Regions from separate parts of the Streptomyces sp. WAC00040 genome, predicted to be linked through region 3. Evidence: riboswitches for the same ligand, from Rfam matches in the RefSeq annotation. Region 3 holds a riboswitch; each other region holds the start of a gene.
What was found. A riboswitch is a leader RNA that binds a small molecule or an ion and turns the genes downstream of it on or off. The one in region 3 is predicted to bind cobalamin.
Positions count from the first base shown of each region.

Region 1 (3,846 bases), on a different contig from region 3:
GGACGTGGACAACCGGGTCATCGTGCGGCGTGACGCGCCCGTCGCGGGGAAGGTGGCGCTCGTCTCCGGCGGCGGCTCGGGGCACGAGCCGCTGCACGGCGGCTTCGTCGGGCACGGGATGCTCGACGGCGCCTGCCCCGGAGAGGTGTTCACCAGCCCGGTGCCGGACCAGATGGTGCGGGCCGCCGCCGCCGTCGACAGCGGCGAGGGCGTGCTGTTCATCGTGAAGAACTACACCGGTGACGTGCTGAACTTCGACATGGCGGCCGAGCTCGCGGAGGACGAGGGGGTGCGGCTCGGGAAGGTTCTCGTCAACGACGACGTCGCGGTGACCGACAGCCTGTACACCGCCGGGCGGCGCGGCACCGGGGCGACCCTGTTCGTGGAGAAGATCGCCGGGGCCGCCGCGGAGGAGCGGGCACCGCTGGAGCGGGTCGAGGCGATCGGCCGGCAGGTGAACGACTCCTCGCGCACCTTCGGCGTGGCGCTCAGCGCGTGCAGCACGCCGTCGAAGGGCGGCCCCACATTCGATCTTCCCCCTGGCGAGCTGGAGTTGGGCATCGGCATCCATGGCGAGCCGGGGCGGGAGCGGCGCCCGATGATGACCTCGCGGGAGATCGCCGACTTCGCCGTCGACGCCGTTCTGGAGGACCTGCGGCCCTCCGGCCCGGTGATCGCCCTGGTCAACGGGATGGGCGCGACGCCACTGCTGGAACTGTACGGGTTCAACGCCGAGGTCCAGCGCGTGCTGGCGGAGCGGGACGTGGCGGTGGCCCGCACCCTCGTCGGCAATTACGTGACCTCTCTCGACATGGCCGGCGCTTCGGTGACGCTCTGCCAGGTGGACGAGGAGCTGCTCAGGCTGTGGGACGCGCCGGTGCAGACTCCGGCGCTGCGATGGGGACGCTGAGAGCCTGGGGCCTCGAGATCACACCGTTCGAACCGACCGATTCCAGGGAGTGCTTGTGCTCGACGCCGAATTCTTCCGCCGTTGGCTGGCCGCGGTCGCCGTCTCGGTGGACCGGGAGGCGGACCGACTGACCGAGCTGGACTCGGCGATCGGCGACGCGGACCACGGCAGCAACCTCAAACGGGGGTTCACGGCCGTCGCAGCGGTGCTGGAGAAGGAGCCCCCGGCGACACCGGGCGCCGTGCTGATGCTCGCCGGACGGCAGCTGGTGTCGACGGTCGGCGGGGCGTCGGGCCCGCTGTACGGGACGCTGCTGCGGCGCACCGGCAAAGCGCTGGGTGACGACGCCCAGGTGACACCGGGGCAGCTCGCCGAAGCACTGCGGGCCGGCGTCGCCGCGGTGGCCCAGCTCGGCGGGGCGAAGGCCGGTGACAAGACGATGCTGGACGCTCTCGAGCCGGCGGTGGCGGCGCTCGGCGACAGCACGCAGTCGTTCGCGGCGGCCCGCGAGGCTGCGGAGCAAGGAGCTTCGGACACCGTGCCGTTGCAGGCGCGCAAGGGCAGGGCGAGCTATCTCGGTGAACGGAGCATCGGCCACCAGGACCCGGGCGCCACGTCGTCGGCGCTGCTGCTAGCGGCGCTCGCCGAGACGGCGGACCCGGCGGAGGGGGCGGCCGGATGAGCGACGGCAAGCAGGTCGGCATCGTGCTGGTCTCGCACAGCAGGGAGGTCGCCACCGCGGTCGCCGAAATGGCGAAAGGGCTCGCGGGCGGCGGCGGTACGGCCCCGGTGGCGGCCGCGGGCGGCACACCCGACGGGGGCCTCGGCACCAGCTCCGAACTGATCACGGCCGCGGCGGAGCAGGTCGACGGCGGCGCGGGCGTCGCCGTCCTCGTCGACCTGGGCAGCGCCGTCCTGACGGTCAAGGCGCTGCTGGCCGAGGGTGACGAACTTCCCGCCGGTACCCGCCTGGTGGACGCGCCGTTCGTGGAGGGCGCTGTCGCGGCGGTGGTGACGGCCTCCGCCGGTGCCGACCTGGACGCGGTGGAGGCCGCGGCGTCGGAGGCGTACGGCTACCGCAAGCAGTGACGGACGGGCGGCGCGGCGGCGGGTGTGGCGAACGGCTCACCCCGCCGCCGGCCGGTGCGCCCGTGCGCGGCTTGTGATGTCACTGGTCGGAGCATTACTGTCACGGGGCCTTGGTGTTCGGGAAACCGGTGCGGTACCGGTGCGGCCCTCGCCACTGTGATCGGGAAGTCCGGCTCCACCCCCTCACGGGGAGCCACTGGGTCACCGCGTGTACGCGCGGTGCCCGGGAAGGCGGAGTCCGGGCGGCATGACCCGTCAGCCAGGAGACCGGCCAAGGTGCGTTGTCCATCCACGAGGTGCTGGAGAGGGTCTCCCACATCATGCATATAGCCGAGGGGTATCTGCCCCCGCTGCACGCGGTCGCCTGGGGCGCCGCGTCCGCCCCGTTCGTCGTCCACGGCGTACGCGCCCTGAAACGCGAGGTCAAGTCCCATCCCGAGTCGACGCTGCTGCTCGGCGCGTCCGGAGCGTTCACGTTCGTCCTGTCGGCACTGAAGATCCCGTCGGTTACGGGCAGCTGCTCGCACCCGACCGGCACGGGCCTCGGGGCCATTCTGTTCCGACCGCCGATCATGGCGGTGCTCGGCACCATCACGCTGCTGTTCCAGGCCCTGTTGCTGGCCCATGGCGGACTCACAACGCTGGGCGCCAACGTCTTCTCCCTGGCGGTCGTCGGGCCGTGGGCGGGGTACGGGGTGTACCGGCTGCTGCGCCGCTTCGACGTGCCGCTGATGGTGAGCGTGTTCTTCGGCGCGTTCGTCGCCGACCTGTCCACGTACTGCGTCACCAGTGTGCAGTTGGCGCTCGCCTTCCCCGACCCGGGCAGTGGCATCCCCGGCGCGCTGGCCAAGTTCGGCGGCATCTTCGCCGTCACGCAGCTTCCACTGGCGGTGAGCGAGGGACTGCTCACCGTACTGGTGATGCGGCTGCTCAGCCGGTCCAGCAAGGGTGAACTGACCAGGCTCGGTGTGCTGGTCACGGGTGCGAAGAAGGAGGCGTCGGCCCGATGAGCCGTAACGCGAGGATCAACACCCTGCTGCTGCTGGCCGTCGCGGCGCTGGCCGTGCTGCCGCTCGTCCTGGGGCTCGGGGACCACAAGGAGGAGCCGTTCACCGGCGCCGACGGCGAGGCGGAGGCGGCTATCACGGAACTCGAGCCGGACTACGAGCCGTGGTTCACCCCCCTGTACGAACCGCCGTCCGGCGAGATCGAGTCGGCGCTGTTCTCCCTCCAGGCGGCCCTCGGCGCGGGCGTCCTGGCGTACTACTTCGGGCTGCGCAAGGGCCGCCGGCAGGGCGAGGAGCGGGCGGCGGCCGAGCGGGCCGCGAGCAGGACGCCGGACGGCGCGGCACCCGCCCCGTCGGTCCCCGGCTCGCGGAGCGAGGGCCCGGACCCCGCGACGACGGCGCCCTAGCGGATGTTGCCGATCGACGCGGCGGCGCACAGCAGTCGCTGGCGCCGCCGCCACCCCTGCGAAAAGGCCGTCCTCGGCCTCGGTCTGACCGTCACGGCCGTCTGTCTGCCGCCCTGGCCGGGTGCCGTCCTCGTCGCCGCCGCGACGGTTGTGATCCTGCTCGGACCGGCCGGTGTGGCACCGCGCCAACTGTGGCGGGCGTTCCGCATCCCGCTCGGGTTCTGTGTCACCGGAGCCGTACCGCTGTTGTTCGCGGTGGGCGGTCCGGACGGCATGGTGGCCTTCGCGCCCGGCGGGCCCGGGGACGCGGCGCGGTTGCTGCTGCGCACCTCCGCCGCGTCGCTGGGTGTGCTGCTGTTCGCGTTCACGACACCCGTGTCGGACGTGCTCCCGCGGCTGGTGCGCGCCGGCGTGCCACCGGCCGTGGTGGACG
Region 1 is NZ_JAKQZE010000004.1:866,778-870,623, forward strand. It holds gene dhaK (dihydroxyacetone kinase subunit DhaK) at 1-910, shown strand, start outside; gene dhaL (dihydroxyacetone kinase subunit DhaL) at 966-1,592, shown strand; gene MDN94_RS34560 (PTS-dependent dihydroxyacetone kinase phosphotransferase subunit DhaM) at 1,589-1,999, shown strand; cobalamin riboswitch at 2,094-2,289, shown strand; gene MDN94_RS34565 (energy-coupling factor ABC transporter permease) at 2,320-3,009, shown strand; gene MDN94_RS34570 (energy-coupling factor ABC transporter substrate-binding protein) at 3,006-3,413, shown strand; gene cbiQ (cobalt ECF transporter T component CbiQ) at 3,417-3,846, shown strand, end outside.
Region 1: it holds a riboswitch for cobalamin, as region 3 does, so the genes downstream of both, MDN94_RS34565 (energy-coupling factor ABC transporter permease) here and MDN94_RS30590 (cobalamin biosynthesis protein) in region 3, are expected to answer to the same signal.

Region 2 (3,846 bases), 900 kb from region 3:
CTGGGCCCAGGCGCGCCGGTGGGGAATGCGACCGAGCCGTACGACGTCGACGGCGGTCAGCTCGACCGCCGTTTCCGCCTGCTGCTCGACGACGGCCACCCGCCGGGCGACGTCCCGCCGGGGTATGCGCTCCAGGGGCCGGCCGTCCAGCGTGACCACTCCGGAGGCAGGGGCGAGCACGCCGCAGAGGATACGCAACAGCGTGGACTTCCCCGAGCCGTTGGGACCGAGCAGGGCGGTCGTCGCACCGGGTCCCGGTGCGACACTGACGTCGCCGAGGATCAACTGCCCGCCGGCAGTGCGGGAGACGCGATCGGCGATGAGGGTCATCGGGCCACTCTCCGGGTGCGGTACAGAACGAGCACGAACGCGGGCACGCCGATCAGGGAGGTCATGACACCGACCGGCACTTCCTGGGGTTCGATGACGGTCCGGGCGACGGTGTCGACCCAGATCAGGAAGACAGCTCCGCCCAGGGCCGTGGTGGGAAGCAACCTGCCGTGTCCGGGCCCGACGAGGGCGCGGGCGGCGTGGGGGAGCACCAGGCCGACGAAGCCGATGGCACCCGCCGAGCTGACCAGGGCGGCCGTGAGCAGGGCGGTGACGCACAGCAGCAGGAGTCGGGCGCGGCCGACGTTCACGCCCAGGGTGGCCGCCGCGTCCTGCCCGAAGGCGAAGGCATCCAGGGTCCTCGCGTGACCCAGGCAGACGGCCAGAGCGGCCCCCAGGGTGGCGAGGCACAGCCACACGTCGGTCCAGCCGGCCCCGCTCAGCGAGCCGAGCAGCCAGAACAGCACGCCGCGGGTGGTCTCCGCGTCGGCGGACGTGACGACGACGAACGAGGTGAGCGCGGAGAACAGCTGCATCGCCGCGACGCCGGACAGCACGACCCGGTCGGTGGTGCCGCCGAGGGTGTGGCTCAGCAGAAGCATCGCGGCGAACGAGCACAGAGCACCGGTGAAGGCCCCTGCCGAGACGGACAGTACCCCGCCGCCGGCGCCCAGGACGACCACGGCGACGGCACCGGTGGAAGCTCCGGAAGAGACGCCCAGGACGAAGGGATCGGCGAGCGGGTTGCGCAGCAACGACTGCATCACCGCCCCGCACAGCGCGAGCCCCGCGCCGCACACGGCCGCCAGAAGCGTGCGCGGGAGGCGGAGGTTCCACACGATGCCGTCACGGATCGGGGTGAGACCGGAGGCGTCGCCCCTCAGGTGCGAGGCGACGACGGACCAGACGTCACGGACGCCGATATCCGCCGGCCCGATGGTGATGGCGAGGGCGACGGACATCGCCAGCGCGGTGAGCCCGGCCGCGCCGCGCAGCAGCGCCGAGGTCACTTCGCGAGTCCGAATCGGCGCAAGGCGTCGGCCACTTGCTCGACTCCCTCCACCGTGCGGATCGTCGGGTTCATGGCCTGGCCGCTGAGCAGGACGTACCGCTTGTGGCGTACGGCGTCCATGTTCCGCGTGACCGGATCGGTCTCAAGGAACCGGATCTTGTTCGCGGCGCTCTCCGCGGTCTGCGACTTGCGGGTCAGGTCGCCGATCACCAGGACGTCCGGGTCGCGGTCCACGACCGTCTCCCAGTTGATCTGCGGCCATTCCTCCGTGGTGTCGTCGAAGACGTTCTTCGCACCCGTCTCACGGGTGATGACGCCGGGGGCGCCGCAGCATCCCGCCATGTACGGGGACTCGGCGTTGGCGAACCAGTACATCAACGTGACGTCAGAGGCGTCGAGTCCCGCGGTGGCCTTGCGCACGCGGGCCTCGAGTTCCGCGACCAGCTCGTCGCCGCGTTCCTCGACGCCGAACACGCGGGCGAGGTCACGTACTTCACCGTGGACGGTGTCCATCGTCAGCGGGCTGGTGCGCACGCCGTCCCCGTCACCACTGTTGTCCTTGCCCACGCAGTCCGACGGCGAGAGGTATGACGGCACGCCGAGTTCCTCGAACTGCTCGCGCGTGGCCACACCGCCCTTGCCGAGGGTGGAGGCGAACGAGGCCGTGACGAAGTCGGGTTCGGCTGCGAGGACCTTCTCGAAGGACGGGTTGTTCTCCGCGAGACGCTCCACACCGGCGGCGGGCTTCTCCAAGCCCTTCATGACGGGGTCGGTCCAAGTGGCCGTCCCGGCCATCCGGTCGGCGAGGCCCAGAGCCAGCAGGATCTCGGTGGTGCCCTGGTTCAGGGAGACGGCGCGCTGTGGGCCGTCTCCCTGGATCTCCACTTTCTTCCCGCAGTTCTCGATGACCCGCGCACCGGCCTGCGGAGCGGAAGAAGGGCGGGGCGAGGTCCCACACCCCGTCAGCAGCAGCATTCCACTGAGGAGCACTGCGGACGAAGCGGTCGGGCGGTTGAAAGACACAGCGTCGTTCCTAGCGTCGAGGGCCCATGCGCGGGGCCCGTCCCTACGATGTGCCAGCAGGTCTTCGGACTCGGGGTCAACCGGACGAGGCGCCTTCCCGGGCCGGTGTCCCGGCCCAGTGGCTGTGTGCCACGCCCGTCGCCCTCACCGCTGCGCGTCAGTTCCGGATTCGCACCGGATTCCCTGACCCACGTACACACACGTACGGAGTTCGACTGGCTCGCGGAAGCTACCACAGGGGTCGAAGTCCCGGCCGTCCACGGGGGTGTGGGGCGCCGGTCGCGCGGAGCGTGTGAACTCGGCCGGTTTCGGCCTTGTGCCCAAGGACCGAGACCCTTTGCAGTGGCCGCCGCCGGCACGATCGGCTTCGTGGGGCTCGTGGCACGCACGCGGTCCGTGCCCTCGTGGGCCGGCACGCACGGGTGGTGCCGGTCGCGGTGCTCCTCGGCGCCGTGCTCGTCTGCACCGCCGGTCCGGTGTGTCGCACGGTGATCGCGCCGGTCCAGCTCGGCGCGGGCCTGATGACCGCCGTGATCGGGACTCCGTACTTCCTCCATCTGTTAGTACGCAGCCGCAGGTAGCACGCACGCCGCCTCGGCGGACCGCCGGCCCGGGCAGCAGGGCTGGCATCGCATGGTGCAACCTGTGGGTTGCACGTCAAAGCCTGATGTGCAACTCTGGGGTTGCACTGATGGTGGAAGCGAACAAGGAGTCTCCTCATGAGCGAGGACCGGATCGAAAGCGAAACCCTCATCGCAGCGCCGCTGGAGCGGGTCTGGTCGCTGGTCGCGCAGCCCGGGTTCTGGGTCGCCGACAAGGCGAGCCTGCCCGGAACCGTGGCCAGGGAGGGCGAGTCGATGGTGGCGAAGAACCCCGAGCACGGCGACTTCCCCGTGCGGGTGGAGAAGGTCGAGCCACCCACGTACCTGGCGTACCGCTGGACCAGTGCGTTCCCCGGAGAGGAACTGCGCGAGGACAACAGCACCCTCGTGGAGTTCACGTTGACCCAGGAGGGCGAGCAGACCCGGCTCCACGTCGTCGAGAGCGGGTTCGCCGCACTGGCCGGGTCCCAGGAGCTGCGCAGCCAGAACAGGAAGGACCACAGCGAGGGCTGGCCCTTGGAGCTCGACGCACTCAAGACGCGCGCCGAGCAGTCGTCCGCGTGACCGACGGGGCTCACGGCGCCGGCGAGACCGTCGACAGCGTGCTCGTCGCGCTGGCAGACCCGACGCGGCGTCAACTGCTGGAACTGCTTGCCGCGAAGGGCGAGGCCACCGCGACGACGCTCGCCGAGCCGCTTCCCGTCTCGCGGCAGGCGGTGGTCAAACACCTCGCTGTCCTGGACGCGGCCGGACTGGTCTCGGGGACCCGGGTGGGTCGCGAGGTGCGGTACGCGGTGAGGCCCACGGCGCTGGACACGACGGCCCGCTGGATGGCCGCGCTCGCGGCCGACTGGGACCGGCGCCTGGCGAACATCAAGC
Region 2 is NZ_JAKQZE010000003.1:215,077-218,922, reverse strand. It holds gene MDN94_RS26470 (ABC transporter ATP-binding protein) at 1-330, opposite strand, end outside; gene MDN94_RS26465 (FecCD family ABC transporter permease) at 327-1,292, opposite strand; gene MDN94_RS26460 (ABC transporter substrate-binding protein) at 1,337-2,317, opposite strand; cobalamin riboswitch at 2,404-2,600, opposite strand; partial or broken gene MDN94_RS26455 (iron chelate uptake ABC transporter family permease subunit) at 2,705-2,946, shown strand; gene MDN94_RS26450 (SRPBCC domain-containing protein) at 3,085-3,531, shown strand; gene MDN94_RS26445 (ArsR/SmtB family transcription factor) at 3,528-3,846, shown strand, end outside.
Region 2: it holds a riboswitch for cobalamin, as region 3 does, so the genes downstream of both, MDN94_RS26460 (ABC transporter substrate-binding protein) here and MDN94_RS30590 (cobalamin biosynthesis protein) in region 3, are expected to answer to the same signal.

Region 3 (3,846 bases):
TTCACCGTCCCGCGCGTGCCGGGGACCACTACCAGGTCGGCGTCCACGAGCTCCTCCGCGCGGTCCACGAACCGCACCACGACGCCCGGTTCCGCCGCCAGCGCGTCCACGTCCGTGAAGTTCGACATCAGCGGGACGGCGCACACCGCGACGCGCAGCACGTCCTCACCGACGGGCGGGGCCACCACCGACTCCCGCACAGCGCCGCGCAGGGACACCCGCAGCCCGTCCTCCTCGTCGATACCGAGCCCGTGCGCGTACGGCAGCACCCCGAACGTCCGCCGCCCGGTCAGCCCGAGCAGCATCTCGAGCCCCGGCTCCAGCAGCGACACGTCACCGCGGAACTTGTTGACCAGGTAGCCCGCCACCAGGGCCTGGTCCTCCGGGCTCAGCAGCGCCGTCGTACCGAAGAACTGGGCGAAGACGCCGCCCCTGTCGATGTCCCCGACCACCAGCACCGGCAGCCCGGCGGCCCGTGCGATGCCCATGTTGACGATGTCCGTGCGGCGCAGGTTGATCTCGGCCGGACTGCCCGCCCCCTCGCAGATCACGGCGTCATACGTGCCCCGCAACTCCTCCAGGCACGCCATCACCGGCTCGAACAGCTCCCGCTGCCGGCCCCCGTGGTACCCCTTGGCGCTCAGCTCGCCGACCGGCCGGCCCATCAGCACCACCTGGCTGGAACGGTCGCTGCCGGGCTTGAGGAGGACGGGGTTCATCAGCGCGGTCGGCTCCACCCGCGCGGCCTGCGCCTGCATGGCCTGCGCCCGCCCGATCTCCGCTCCCTCGCGCGTCACGAACGAATTCAGGGACATGTTCTGCCCCTTGAACGGCGCGACCTTCACGCCTTGGCGCACGAGCCACCGGCAGATCCCGGCGGTCACGACACTCTTGCCCGCGTCCGAGGTGGTCCCGGCGACGAGCAGCCCCCCACCGGTCATGCCGGCCTCCTTCCGCCGCGGCTCTGCCGCAGCATCCGCCCCGCCACGCAGACGGCGAGGGTGAGCAGGCCGACCCGGCGCGAGAGCCGCACCGCCCGTCCGATGTCACCGAACTCCACCGCGCGCCCGGCCTCGTTGAGTACCGGCCGGTGTTCGACCCGCCCGCCGTACGAGAGGGAACCGCCCAGCCGCACGCCCAGGGCGCCCGCGAAAGAGGCCTCCACAGGGCCGGCATTGGGGCTGGGATGCTTGGCCGCGTCCGCGCGCCAGGCCCGTGCGGCTCCGCGCCGGTCCGGGCCGCAGACGGCCGCCAGGGCCGCGGTCAGCCGGGCGCCCGGCCACCCGGCGACGTCGTCCAGGCGGGCCGAAGCCCAGCCGTACCGCAGGTAGCGGGGGGACTTGTGGCCGACCATCGCGTCCAGGGTGTTCACCGCCCGGAAGCCGACCAGCCCGGGCACGCCCGCCAGCGCCCCCCACACCAGTGCCCCGACGACCGCGTCGGAGGTGTTCTCCGCGACGGACTCGACGACGGCGCGGGCGATCTGCTGCTCGTCCAGGGCGTGCGGGTCGCGTCCGCAGAGGTGGGGCAGCCGCTCGCGGGCCGCTTCGACGTCGCCTGCGGCCAGCGCGTCACCGATGGCCATGGCCTCCCGCCCCAGGGTCGTACCGCCGACGACCGCCCAGGTGGCGCCGGCGGTCAGGGCGACGGACGCGGCGGGGGAGCGGCGTACGGCCCGGGAGGCCAGCACGGCGGCCGCGACGGCGCCACCGGCGCACACAGCAGTGTGCAGGGCGCCCCGGCCGCGGTGGTCACGCCAAAGGACACGCTCGACGGCGCTCGCGGCCCGACCGAACGCGGCGACCGGATGCCCGCGGCGGGGATCGCCGATGAGCAGGTCGCCGGCGAGGCCGGCGGCGGCGCCGTACACGAAGACTCGGTCGGCACGCATGGGATCAGCGATCCCAGGGGTGGTGTCCGACGGACAGGGCTGTACCGCGGCCGGGCATGCGAAAAGTCCTCACTCAGGGTCCGCGCCCTGGTTCGACGTGACCGGCGGTGAGAGTTCCTGGCTCCCCGGGACCGTTCATCCCGGGTGACAGTGGCGGGACCGCGCCGGATTCGCACCGGACTTCCTCTTCTGCCGCCGTTGTTGGCCCCGGCAGTCCACCACGCCCGCGAACGCCCGTCAACTCACCCTTGACCTGCGGCGGGACAGTGTGCCGAGCCCCACACGGGCGGACACACGACGGCCGGGCCGCGAACACCCGAGGGTGTTCGCGGCCCGGCCGTCGAAGGGCGGTGCGGTCGTCAGACGACGATCAGGTAGATCCCGTAGGACACGGCCGCCGCGCAGAGCGCGAAGCAGGCGTACGCGCCGGTGCGGGCCAGTGCGCCGGAGCCTCCGGCCCGGGCGGCCGCCTCCTGCTTGGTGAGGCCCACGACACCCAGGGTGAAGAGTCCCACCAGCGCGACGGTGGCGACGAGGCTCACGCCGAAAACGGAGCCGAGAGCAGTCCAGTCGATCTTCATTCCGTTACTTCCTTACACCGTGGCCGGGCGGGGCGACTCGGTCTCGGGTTCGGCCGGGGCCGCGATGGTGGCCTTCAGGTCACCGACCGGCGGCGGGGTGACGGCCGCGATGGCGGTCGTGACGACGCCCGCGGGCTCGTCATCCACGTCGTTGACGTTGGTGTGGTCGACGACCTGACGGCGCGAGATGAACCAGATCGCGACGCAGGAGGCGACGAGGAAGACTGCGACGGCCGCGACGCCCCAGTCACCCTGCTTGGTGACGTACTCGGAAGCCGCCGCGACGAGACCGGCGGCCGGCAGGGTCAGGCCCCAGGCCACGAACATCCGGGTGGCGGTGGACCAGCGGACCACACCGCCCTTGCGGCCGAGCCCGGCGCCCATGACGGCACCGGAGCACGAGTGCGTCGTCGACAGGGAGAAGCCGAGGTTGGAGGAGGCGAGGATCACGCTGGCCGCGCTGGTCTGGGCGGCGAAGCCCTGCTGCGGCTGGAGGTCGGTGAGGCCCTTGCCCATGGTGCGGATGATGCGCCAGCCGCCGAGGTAGGTGCCGAGCGCGATCGCCACACCGGCGGAGACGATGACCCACATCGGAGGGTTGGAACCGGGGGCGACCACATTGCCGGCCACGAGGGCCAGCGTGATGATGCCCATCGTCTTCTGGGCGTCGTTGGTGCCGTGTGCCAGGGAGACCAGGCCCGCCGAGGCGATCTGCCCGGCGCGGTAGCCCTTCGCCGTGGCCTTCGGGTCCGTGTTCTTGCCGATCTTGTACGTCAGCCGGGCCGCCAGCATCGCGGCGAGGCCGGCGACGAGCGGCGCGGCGACGGCCGGGATCAGGACCTTGGTGACGACGACGCCGCCGTTGACGCCGCCGAAGCCGACCGAGGCGACCGTGGCGCCGATCAGGCCGCCCATGAGGGCGTGCGACGAGCTGGACGGCAGGCCCACCAGCCAGGTGAGCAGGTTCCACAGGATGGCGCCGACGAGCGCCGCGAAGATGACTTCAGGTGTGATGCCTGATTCGTCGACAAGTCCACTGGAGATCGTCTTGGCGACCTCCACGGAGAGAAAAGCACCGACGAGGTTCAGAACGGCGGACATGGCCACCGCGGTTTTGGGCTTCAGAGCGCCGGTCGAGATGGTCGTCGCCATCGCGTTGGCGGTGTCGTGGAAACCGTTCGTGAAATCGAACACGAGAGCTGTCACGATCACAATCGCGAGCAGCAGTGTGATGTGTTCCATTTACCCAGGCAATCGTTTGACGTCATTGACGCGAGGACCGTAAGCAACCTGGATGAACGGAAGGTGAACTGGGTCGGGCGCTGCGGTGTCCCCAAGTGGTGCCGGCCGATTCCGCTTGTCCGTTTTCGAACC
Region 3 is NZ_JAKQZE010000003.1:1,113,489-1,117,334, reverse strand. It holds gene MDN94_RS30595 (cobyric acid synthase) at 1-941, opposite strand, end outside; gene MDN94_RS30590 (cobalamin biosynthesis protein) at 938-1,891, opposite strand; cobalamin riboswitch at 1,981-2,126, opposite strand; gene MDN94_RS30585 (hypothetical protein) at 2,251-2,472, opposite strand; gene MDN94_RS30580 (inorganic phosphate transporter) at 2,485-3,714, opposite strand.

Region 4 (3,846 bases), on a different contig from region 3:
CTGGCGCTGCTCGGCTTCATGGCGATCGCGGCCGGGGTGAACGTCAAGAACGGCCAGCTGGCGATCCCTCAGCTGTTCGAGAACATGTTCCCCGACTGGTTCGCGGGCGTCGCCTTCGCCGCCATCGGCATCGGCGCACTCGTCCCGGCGGCCATCATGTCGATCGCCGCGGCGAACCTGTTCACCCGCAACATCTACAAGGACTTCCTCAAGCCCGACGCGACGCCGGCGCAGGAGACCAAGGTCTCCAAGCTGGTCTCGCTGCTGGTGAAGGTCGGCGCGCTCGCCTTCGTCCTCACCATGGACAAGACGGTCGCAATCAACTTCCAGCTGCTGGGCGGCATCTGGATCCTCCAGACCTTCCCGGCGCTGGTGGGCGGTCTGTTCACCCGCTGGTTCCACCGGTGGGCGCTCATCGGCGGTTGGGCGGTCGGCATGATCTACGGCACCGCCGCCGCGTACGGCGTGGCCAGCCCGACCCAGAAGCACTTCGGCGGCTCGTCCGCGGAGATCCCGGGCATCGGCGAGATCGGCTACATCGGTCTCACCGCGTTCGTGCTGAACGTCGTCGTCACCGTCGTTCTCACCTTCGTCCTGCGGGCGGCCAAGGCCCCCGACGGCATCGACGAGACCAGCCCGTCCGACTACACGGCGGACGCGGGCGACCCGGGCGTGAAGGTGGAGCTGCCGCCGGCCACGGCGGGCGCTCCCGGCGGTCACTGACCGGTCGCGCGCACAAGGGCCGTCGCGCCTCCCGTCCGGGCACTTCCCCGGCCGGGAAATGCGGCGGCCCTTCGTCGTGCCCTGATACACACTGCCGGGCATGGACATCACGATCAGAAGAGTCGAACCCGAGGAGCACACGGCCCTCGGCGAGTTGACCGCCCGCGCCTACCTCGACGGCGGGCTGCTGGCCCTCGGCGAACAGGACCCGTACCTCGAGGTGCTCCGCGACGTCGCGGGCCGCGACGCGCAGGCGGAGGTGTACGTCGCCGTCGACGACCAGGGCACGCTGCTCGGCCAGGTGGCGTTCGTCCCGGCCGGCGGACCGTTCGCCGACATCGCGGGACCCGGCGAGGCCGAGTTCCGGATGCTCGCCGTGGGCGCCGAGGCACGCGGCCGCGGTGCGGGCGAGGCGCTGGTGCGCACTTGCGTGGAACGGGCGAGAGCCACCCCGGGGTGCGTACGGCTGGTGCTCTCCACACAGCCCACGATGTACGCGGCGCACCGCATCTACGGCCGGATGGGCTTCGTGCGCACCCCGGAGCGGGACTGGGAACCCGTCCCGGGCCTCGTTTCGCTGCTGACGTACGCACTGGAGCTCTCCGGACCTGCCGTCACGATATGACCTCCCGACACAACATGTAGGGGCAGGCGCAGCACCCCGCCCCCACATGTATGCTCATCTCGCTGTCGCCACAGGGGAATCCGGTGCGAGTCCGGAACTGTCCCGCAACGGTGTGATCCGGTGCGCTCTGCCGTACCCGTTCAAGTCCGAGGACCTGTCGACGGCGCATCCGGTTCGACCGATCCGGATGCCCAGACGTCCGGGCCTCGCGGTTGGGCCGGTGGACGCCGTGCGCCGTGCTGCCCCGTCACACGTGCCACGGCCCGCCCCCTCCGCCGGCCCAGAGCCGAGCGAGGGAGAGCATCACATGACCATCGCGCCAGCCGATCCGGTCTCAGCGACGGAGAACGACGGCCCCGGGACCGCGCTGCTGCGGACCTTGACGGACCTGACGGCGGACCTGCCCGACACCGACCCGGGCAAGGTCGCCGCGGCCGCGCTGCGCGGCCGCAACGCCGGGTCCGACGCTGCGGAGCTGCACTCCCTCGCCGCCGAAGCGGCCGCCGGCCTCATCTCGGACGACCCCGCCTACTCCCGGCTCGCCGCGCGTCTGCTGACCCGCACCATCGCCGAAGAGGCGGCCGGGCAGGGCGCTTCCTCGTTCACCGCCTCGGTCGCCACCGGTCACCGCGAGGGGCTGATCGCCGACCGCACGGCCGCCTTCGTGGCACTGCACGCCGCGCGGCTCGACGCGCTGATCGACCTCGAGGCGGACGACCGCTTCGGCTACTTCGGCCTGCGCACCCTCTACAGCCGCTACCTGCTGCGTCACCCGATCACCCGCCAGGTCGTCGAGACGCCCCAGCACTTCATGCTCCGCGTCGCCTGCGGGCTCGCCGAGGACGACTCGCCGCGCGCCCTTGAGGAGGTCGCGGCGCTGTACCGGCTGATGAGCCGGCTGGACTACCTCCCCTCCTCCCCCACCCTCTTCAACTCCGGCACCCGCCACCCCCAGATGTCGTCCTGCTACCTGCTGGACTCGCCGCTCGACGAGCTCGACTCGATCTACGACCGCTACCACCAGGTCGCGCGCCTCTCCAAGCACGCGGGCGGCATCGGGCTCTCCTACTCCCGTGTCCGCGCCCGCGGTTCACTGATCCGCGGCACCAACGGGCACTCCAACGGCATCGTCCCGTTCCTGAAGACCCTTGACGCCTCGGTCGCCGCGGTGAACCAGGGCGGCCGCCGCAAGGGCGCAGCCGCCGTCTACCTGGAGACCTGGCACGCGGACATCGAGGAGTTCCTCGAGCTGCGCGACAACACCGGTGAGGACGCCCGCCGTACGCACAACCTGAACCTGGCCCACTGGATCCCGGACGAGTTCATGCGCCGCGTCGAGGCGGACGCCGAGTGGTCGCTGTTCTCCCCGGTCGACGTCCCGGAGCTGGTCGACCTGTGGGGCGAGGCCTTCGACACGGCCTACCGCCGGGCGGAAGCCGCGGGACTGGCCCGCCGGTCCGTCCCCGCGCGCGACCTCTACGGCCGGATGATGCGCACCCTCGCCCAGACCGGCAACGGCTGGATGACCTTCAAGGACGCGTCCAACCGCACCGCCAACCAGACCGCGGAGCCGGGACGGGTCGTGCACTCCTCCAACCTGTGCACGGAGATCCTCGAGGTCACGGACGACGGCGAGACGGCCGTGTGCAATCTCGGCTCGGTGAACCTCGGCGCGTTCGTCAGCGGCGACGACATCGACTGGGAGCGGCTGGACGCCACCGTCCGCACCGCCGTCACCTTCCTGGACCGCGTCGTCGACATCAACTTCTATCCGACGGAGCAGGCAGGGCGGTCCAACGCCAGGTGGCGCCCGGTGGGCCTGGGCGCGATGGGCCTGCAGGACGTCTTCTTCAAGCTGCGGCTGCCCTTCGACTCGGCGGAGGCCCGGGCCCTTTCGACGAGGATCGCCGAGCGGATCATGCTGGCGGCCTACGAGGCCTCGTGCGACCTCGCGGAGCGCAACGGGCCCCTGCCGGCCTGGGCCGAGACGCGCGCGGCACGCGGCGTGCTGCATCCCGACCACTACGACACGACGCTGACCTGGCCGGAGCGCTGGGAGGCGCTGCGTGCCCGGATCGCCGACGTCGGCATGCGCAACTCGCTGCTGCTCGCCATCGCGCCGACCGCGACCATCGCCTCGATCGCCGGTGTCTACGAGTGCATCGAGCCGCAGGTCTCCAACCTGTTCAAGCGCGAGACACTCAGCGGCGAGTTCCTCCAGGTCAACTCCTATCTGGTGGAGGACCTCAAGCGGCTCGGCGTCTGGGACGCGCAGACGCGGGAGGCGCTGCGCGAGGCGAGCGGCTCGGTGCAGGGCTTCACCTGGGTGCCCGAGGAGATCCGCGCGCTGTACCGCACCGCCTGGGAGATCCCGCAGCGCGGTCTGATCGACATGGCGGCCGCCCGTACGCCGTTCCTGGACCAGAGCCAGTCGCTGAACCTGTTCCTCGAGACGCCGACGATCGGCAAGCTCAGCTCGATGTACGCGTACGCGTGGA
Region 4 is NZ_JAKQZE010000001.1:3,034,369-3,038,214, reverse strand. It holds gene mctP (monocarboxylate uptake permease MctP) at 1-723, shown strand, start outside; gene MDN94_RS14250 (GNAT family N-acetyltransferase) at 824-1,348, shown strand; cobalamin riboswitch at 1,398-1,524, shown strand; gene MDN94_RS14245 (ribonucleoside-diphosphate reductase subunit alpha) at 1,656-3,846, shown strand, end outside.
Region 4: it holds a riboswitch for cobalamin, as region 3 does, so the genes downstream of both, MDN94_RS14245 (ribonucleoside-diphosphate reductase subunit alpha) here and MDN94_RS30590 (cobalamin biosynthesis protein) in region 3, are expected to answer to the same signal.